2 regions of the Thauera sp. SWB20 genome follow, and region 2 is predicted to be linked to the other one. Evidence: predicted binding sites of a transcription regulator. Region 2 holds the regulator's gene; the other holds the start of a gene.
What was found. The regulator FNR, encoded in region 2, switches genes on or off when oxygen is low (the NO sensors DNR and NnrR bind a similar motif). The targets are predictions, from matches to a motif close to TTGANCTAGNTCAA.
Positions count from the first base shown of each region.

Region 1: a site for FNR is predicted at 913-926, ahead of PO78_RS16765 (cytochrome c oxidase subunit 3 family protein). Genes of this name have one in related genera too.

Region 1 is NZ_JTDM01000020.1:637,099-640,330, reverse strand. It holds gene PO78_RS16770 (tryptophanase) at 1-841, opposite strand, end outside; gene PO78_RS16765 (cytochrome c oxidase subunit 3 family protein) at 1,162-1,689, shown strand; gene PO78_RS16760 (cytochrome C oxidase subunit IV family protein) at 1,700-1,993, shown strand; gene PO78_RS16755 (SlyX family protein) at 2,042-2,242, opposite strand; gene queG (tRNA epoxyqueuosine(34) reductase QueG) at 2,279-3,232, opposite strand, start outside.
Region 2 is NZ_JTDM01000011.1:111,963-115,194, reverse strand. It holds gene hemN (oxygen-independent coproporphyrinogen III oxidase) at 1-807, opposite strand, end outside; gene fnr (fumarate/nitrate reduction transcriptional regulator Fnr) at 948-1,688, shown strand; gene PO78_RS02595 (SirB2 family protein) at 1,725-2,105, opposite strand; gene PO78_RS02590 (Crp/Fnr family transcriptional regulator) at 2,188-2,871, shown strand; gene PO78_RS02585 (MBL fold metallo-hydrolase RNA specificity domain-containing protein) at 2,913-3,232, opposite strand, start outside.

The DNA.
Region 1 (3,232 bases), on a different contig from region 2:
CCTCGCTGCGGATGCACATGCCGCCGCCGCGCGCGCAGCCGAGCTTGCGCGCGGAGAAGTAGATCACGTCGCACAGGTCGGCCATGCGGCGGGTGATGTCGCGGATGCTCAGGCCCTTGCAGGCCTCCTCGCGCTCCTTGATGAAGTGCAGGTTGTCGGCGAGCAGGCTGGCGTCCATCACCAGCATCAGCCCGAACTCGTCGCACACCCTGCGGATGTCGGCGAGGTTCTGCACCGAGAAGGGCTGGCCGCCGATCAGGTTGGTGCCGGCCTCCATGCGCACGAAAGCGATCTTGTCGGCACCGTGCAGGCCGATCACGTCGCGCAGCTTGGCGACGTCCATGTTGCCCTTGAAGGGATGCACGCTGACCACCTCGAGGCCCACGTCGGCGACGAGCTCCTCGACCTTGCCGCCATTGAGCGTGATGTGCGCCTTGGTGGTGGTGAAGTGGTAGTTCATCGGCACCACCGAGCCCGGGGACACCAGCACCTGGGCGAGGATGTTCTCGCACGCGCGGCCCTGGTGGGCGGGCAGGAAGAAGGGCATGCCGAAGATCTCGTGCAGCTTGTTCTCCAGCCGGGTGTAGGTGGCGCTGCCGGCGTAGCTGTCGTCGGCGATCATCATCGCCGCCAGCTGCTGGTCGCTCATCGCATTGACGCCGCTGTCGGTGAGCATGTCCATGAACACGTCGGCGTTGCGCAGCAGGAAGGTGTTGTTGCCCGCCTCGGTGATCGCCTCGAGCCGGCGCTCGACCGGCGGCAGGTTCAGCTTCTGGACGATGCGGACCTTGTGCATCTCGAGCGGGATCGACTCTTCTCCGAAGAACTTCACTTTCGCCATGACGGGCTGCCTCCTCGTGCGACTTGCGTGGATGAAGGCCGCCATCGGACCACGACGGGGATCAGCGGATGTTGATGCAGCGCAAGAGTCGTTGACGCGAACGGAAACATGATTCCGCCATCGCGCGCACTTCCTGAGCGGAATCAAGGGAAGCAAGCGGCCAGGCTGGCAGACTTGCGCTCAGTGCCTCATCGACGCGGCCCTGCGCCGCCCGCCCCGCCGTGACCCTTGCCGTGCCCCTCTCCCCGACCGCTCCAGTCCCGACCCTGGCTCCCCGACCGCCGCAGGCGGCCGCGGGGCGCATCCCCGGCAGCAAGGCGATGTGGGTGGGAATCTTCTGCGAGATCACCGAGTTCGCGCTGCTGTTCGCGGTCTTCTTCATCGCCCGCGCCCACCACCCGGAAGCCTTCCAGGCGGGCCCCGAGCGGCTCTCGCTGCTGGCCGGCACCGGCTATACCCTGATGCTGCTCACCAGCGGCTGGTGCGTGGCGCGCGCGCTGCACGCGATGCGACGCGGCGACCGACGCGCGACGGTGCGCTGGATGCTCGCCGGCTTCGTGTTCGGGCTGGGCTACCCGGCGATCAAGATCTTCGAGCTGCAGCGCAACTTTGCGCTCGGGCTCGACGGCAGCGCCGGGGTATTCATCGTCAGCTACTACTACCTGACCTTCACCCACCTGGTGCATGTGTTCTGGGGCCTGCTCGGCATGATGTGGGTGATCGCGCGTACGGGCCTGGGCGCCTACACCCCCGAAGAGCACAGCGGGCTGGAGGCCTTCGCCTGCTACTGGCACGTCACCGACATGATCTGGCTGATGATCTTCCCGCTCTTCTACCTGCTCGGATGAGGAAACCCGCATGAGCCCCGAACGCAAGATCGATCTCGCCTGGCTGATGCTGGTATTGCTCAGCGTGGGCGGCGCGGGCATCGCCCGTTCCGACGCGAACGCCGTGCTGGTTGCGGTGGGCGTGTCGCTGGTGATGGCGATCAAGCTGCGTCTGGTGTGCAACTACTTCCTCGAGCTCCACGAAGCCCACCCGCGCATCCGCCGGGCCGTGCTCGCCTTCTGCCACGGCATGCCGATCCTGGTCATCCTCACCACCGCCTTCGGCGACACCCTCTCCAGCCTCACCGGCGCGCTGCTCGGCTAGGCCGGCCGACGGCGCAGCAGGCCGCCGCCTCGTGCAAGCCGGCCGCGCTCACCAGTGCGGCGGGATCTCGTCTTCGGGGCGAAGGGGGTCGCCCGGCTGCAGGGTCTTGACCTGCTGGGCGAGCTGATGCAGATGCTGGCGCAGCAGGTCGAGTTCCTGCTGCTGGCGCCAGACCGTGCGGTTGAGCTCGTCGAGGAGGTCCTCGGCGGCCATCAGCTTGGTCTCCAGCACGACGATGCGCTCTTCCATGGCGGGCGGTCCTGAATCGGTTTGCGGGCGCGCATTCTAGCCGGCGGCGGCGGCCAGGCGGGCGAGCGCCCAGGCGACGTGCTCGCGCACCACCGCATCCTCGTCGTCCGCGCGCGCCTGCAAGGCCGCGCGCGCGGCGGGCGTCGCCGGGCCGTTGCCGAGCGCGACCGCGATGTTGCGCAGCCAGCGCGCGTGGCCGATGCGGTGGATCGGGCTGCCGGCGGTGCGCTCGGAGAACTCCGCCGCGGTCCACGCGAAGAGCTCGGCCAGCCGGGCGTCGTCGAGGCCCTGGCGGGGGGCGAAATCGGGCTCCCGGCCAAGCTGGGCGAAGCGGTTCCACGGGCACACGAGCTGGCAGTCGTCGCAGCCGTAGATGCGGTTGCCGAGCAACGGGCGCAGCTCCTCGGGGATCGCGCCGTGCAGCTCGATGGTGAGGTAGGAGATGCAGCGCCGTGCGTCGAGCCGGTAGGGCGCGACGATGGCGCCGGTGGGGCAGGCGTCGATGCAGGCCGTGCAGCGCCCGCAGTGCGACGCCACCGGCGCGTCCACCGGCAGCGGCAGGTCGGTGAGGATCTCGCCGAGGAAGAACCACGAACCGGCGGTGCGATCGAGCAGCAGGGTGTGCTTGCCGCGCCAGCCCAGGCCCTTGCGACTGGCGTGCTCGACTTCGAGGATGGGCGCCGAGTCGGTGAACACGCGGTACTGGTGCGGCACCTCCGCGCTGATGCGGTCGGCGAGCTTCTGCAGGCGGTTGCGCACCAGCTTGTGGTAGTCGCGGCCGAGCGCGTAGCGCGACACATAGGCGCGCTCGGGGTCGCCGAGCACGTCCATGGCCGGCGCGGCATCCGGCCAGTAGCCCATGCGCACGCTGATCACGCGCACGCTGCCGGGCAGGAGTTCGGCGGCGCGCGCGCGTTTCATGCCGTGGCGCACCATATAATCCATGTCCCCGTGGAAGCCGGCCTCCAGCCAGGCGACCAGGCCGGGTTC
Region 2 (3,232 bases):
GGCCGTGGGCATGTCGCCGCTGTTGATGCGGCGCTGCGGCTTGAACAGGCCCGGCAGGTGAGCGTAGCTGTACAGCGAGATGCGGTCGGGCGAGATCTCCAGCACCTGGTCGAGCGTGCGGTCGAAGCTGGTCGGGTTCTGCCGGGGCAGGCCGTAGATCAGGTCCATGCTCACCGATTTGAAGCCGTTGGCGCGCGCGGCGTCGATGACCAGCTTGGTCTCGTCGAAGCTCTGGATACGATTGACCGCCTGCTGCACGTCCTCGGCGAAATCCTGCACGCCCACGCTCATGCGGTTGAAGCCGAGCTCGGCGAGCAGCTTCACGGTGTCGAAATCGACCTTGCGCGGGTCGACCTCGATCGAGTATTCGCCGTTGGGCACCAGCGTGAAGTGCTCGCGCACCGCCGCCATGAGCTCGCGCATCTCGTCGTGCGACAAAAAGGTCGGCGTGCCCCCGCCGAGGTGGAGCTGGGTGACCTGGCGGCTCCCCTCCAGGCAAGCGGCCTGCATCTCGATTTCTTTCGCGAGATATTTCAGGTACTTGGCCGAGCGCCCATGATCCTTGGTAATGATCTTGTTGCAGGCGCAGTAGTAGCAGATCGTGTTGCAGAAGGGGATGTGGAAGTATAATGAGAGCGGTTTGCTTACGCCGCCCACCGCCCGCTTGGCCAGCCAGGCCCGCAGCGCCTCTGCATTGAAGGCTTCGACGAAGCGGTCCGCCGTGGGATAGGACGTGTAGCGCGGCCCGTTGATGTCGAATTTGCGGATCAGTTGCGGGTCGAAGATGAGGTCGGTCTGGCTTTTCATGATCTTGCTGGCGGGCTGTCTGCCGAACAATGGCAGAAGCCTCCGTAATGTTGGTTGACTTGGGTCAACGGGTGTGATTAGCAATCCCGCCACTCCAGCGCAGGCGTCTCTAATGTCAGGAAAGCAGGATTATCGTGCAGATGAGGGCTAGCGTGCCAATTACCGTGGATGGGCTCAAATCGGCCTGTTCGCAGTGCAACCTCGTCGAGTTGTGCCTCCCCTTCGGAATGTCCGATCGTGAGCTGAGCCGGCTCGACGAACTGGTGGGCGCGCGCCGCAAGGTCAAGCGCCAGCACAATCTGTACCGCGCCGGTGACTCCTTCGAGGCGATCTACGCGATCCGCGCGGGCTCGTTCAAGACCGACGTGCTGCTCGAGGACGGTCGCGAACAGGTGACCGGCTTCCAGATGACCGGCGAGATCCTCGGTCTCGACGGCATCAGCACCGAGGCCCACAGCTGCAACGCGGTGGCGCTCGAGGACAGCGAGGTGTGCGTGATCGCCTACGACAAGCTCGAGCAGATGTCGCATGAGATCGAGGGCTTGCAACTTCAGTTCCACAAGGTCATGAGCCGCGAGATCGTGCGCGATCACGGCGTGATGATGCTGCTCGGCTCGATGCGCGCCGAAGAGCGCCTGGCCGCCTTCCTGCTGAACATGTCGCAGCGCTTCACGGCGCGCGGTTTCTCGCCGAGCGAGTTCAACCTGCGCATGACGCGCGAGGAGATCGGCTCCTACCTCGGACTCAAGCTCGAGACGGTGTCGCGCGCCTTCTCGCGCTTCCAGGAGGACGGGCTGATCGCGGTGCAGCAGAAGCACGTACACCTGCTCGACCTCGCCGGCCTCAAGCGCCTGATTCAGCACCAGCACGGCGCGCGCTGAGCACGCCGTGGCCGGGACGACCCGGGGCTCGACGGCTCAGGCGAGGTAGCCGGCGACGTTCTTGCTCAGCGCCACCGACACGATCCACGCATAGACCAGGATCGCACCGGCGAAGGCGGCGAGCCGCACGCCACGGGTACGTCCGCGCTTGAGCGCCAACGTGCCGAGCAGGATGTAGGCGAGCAGGCCGATCACCTTCGCCGTGACCCAGCCGGCGCTGAAGGGGTATTGCCCGATCATTACCGCCAGCGTGATCGCAGACAGCAGCAGCGTGCTGTCGACGAGGTGCGGCAGGAGCCGCGTCAGGCGGTGCTGCAGCAGGGCGTTGCCGGTGAGCATCCAGGTGCCGCGCAGCAGGAAGCCGGCGGCGCTCAGCACGACGCAGGTCACATGCAGGTTCTTGATCAGGTAGTACATCCACGATCCTAACGAAAGCCGGTCAGGGCGCCGCTCGACAACCGGCCGAATTGAAATTGCGTCCCCAGACGGAGAGTTCCAGATGCCCAACACGACCCCGCTCGACATCCCCTCCCTGCTGCGCCGCATCCCGCTGTTCAGCGAACTGTCGGAGGCGGACATCCAGCTGGTCGCGCGCTACACCCGCGAGCGCCAGGTCGCCCGCGGCGAAGTGCTGTTCCAGCGCGGCGACTTGCCGCACGGCTTTTACTTCGTGGTCTCCGGCCAGGTCAAGCTCGCCTTCTCGTCCTCGCAAGGCACCGAGAAGGTGGTCGAGATCATCGGCCCGATGCAGAGCTTCGGCGAGGCCGTGATGTTCATGAACCACCCCTACCCGGTCTTCGCCGAGGCCCTGAGCGAGACCGTGCTGGTGCACGTCGGCCAGGCGGTGGTGAGCGAACTCATCGACCAGGACTCCACCTTCGCACGCAAGCTGCTCGCCGGCATGGCGATCCGCCTGCACGGGCTGATCCAGGACGTGGAGACCTACTCCTTGCGCTCGAGCACCCAGCGCGTGATCGGCTACCTGCTGCAGGTGGCCGATAACGACGCACCCTGCGAGATCGCGCTGCCGACGAGCAAGCAGGTGATCGCCTCGCGCCTCAACCTGACGCCCGAGACCCTGTCGCGCATCTTCCACGACCTCAGCGACGCCGGCCTGATCACCGTGCAAGGCAAGCGTGTGAGTCTGCACGATCCGGTACGGCTGTCGCGCTACAACGCCTGAGCGGCCCTCGCCGCCCTCTCGGTCCGCTTGCGCGCGGACGCTCACTCGAGCACGACCGGCACGCCGGGCCGCGCCGCCTCGACCCTGCTCCAGCCCAGTTCGCGCTCGACCGCCTCGACGAAGGCGGCGGAGGCAGCCGGCTCGCCGTGCGCCACGAAGGTGCGCCGCGGCGCCTCGCCGAAGCCGCGCAGCCAGTCGAGGAGTGCGGGCTGGTCGGCGTGGGCGGAGAGCCCGCCGATGGTATGGATGCGCGCACGTACCGGGATACGTTCGCCGAACAGGGTGACCTGGTGCGCACCGTCGACCAGCCGGCGGCCGAGCGTGCCGGCAGCCTGGAAGCCTGCGATGACCACTGCGCACT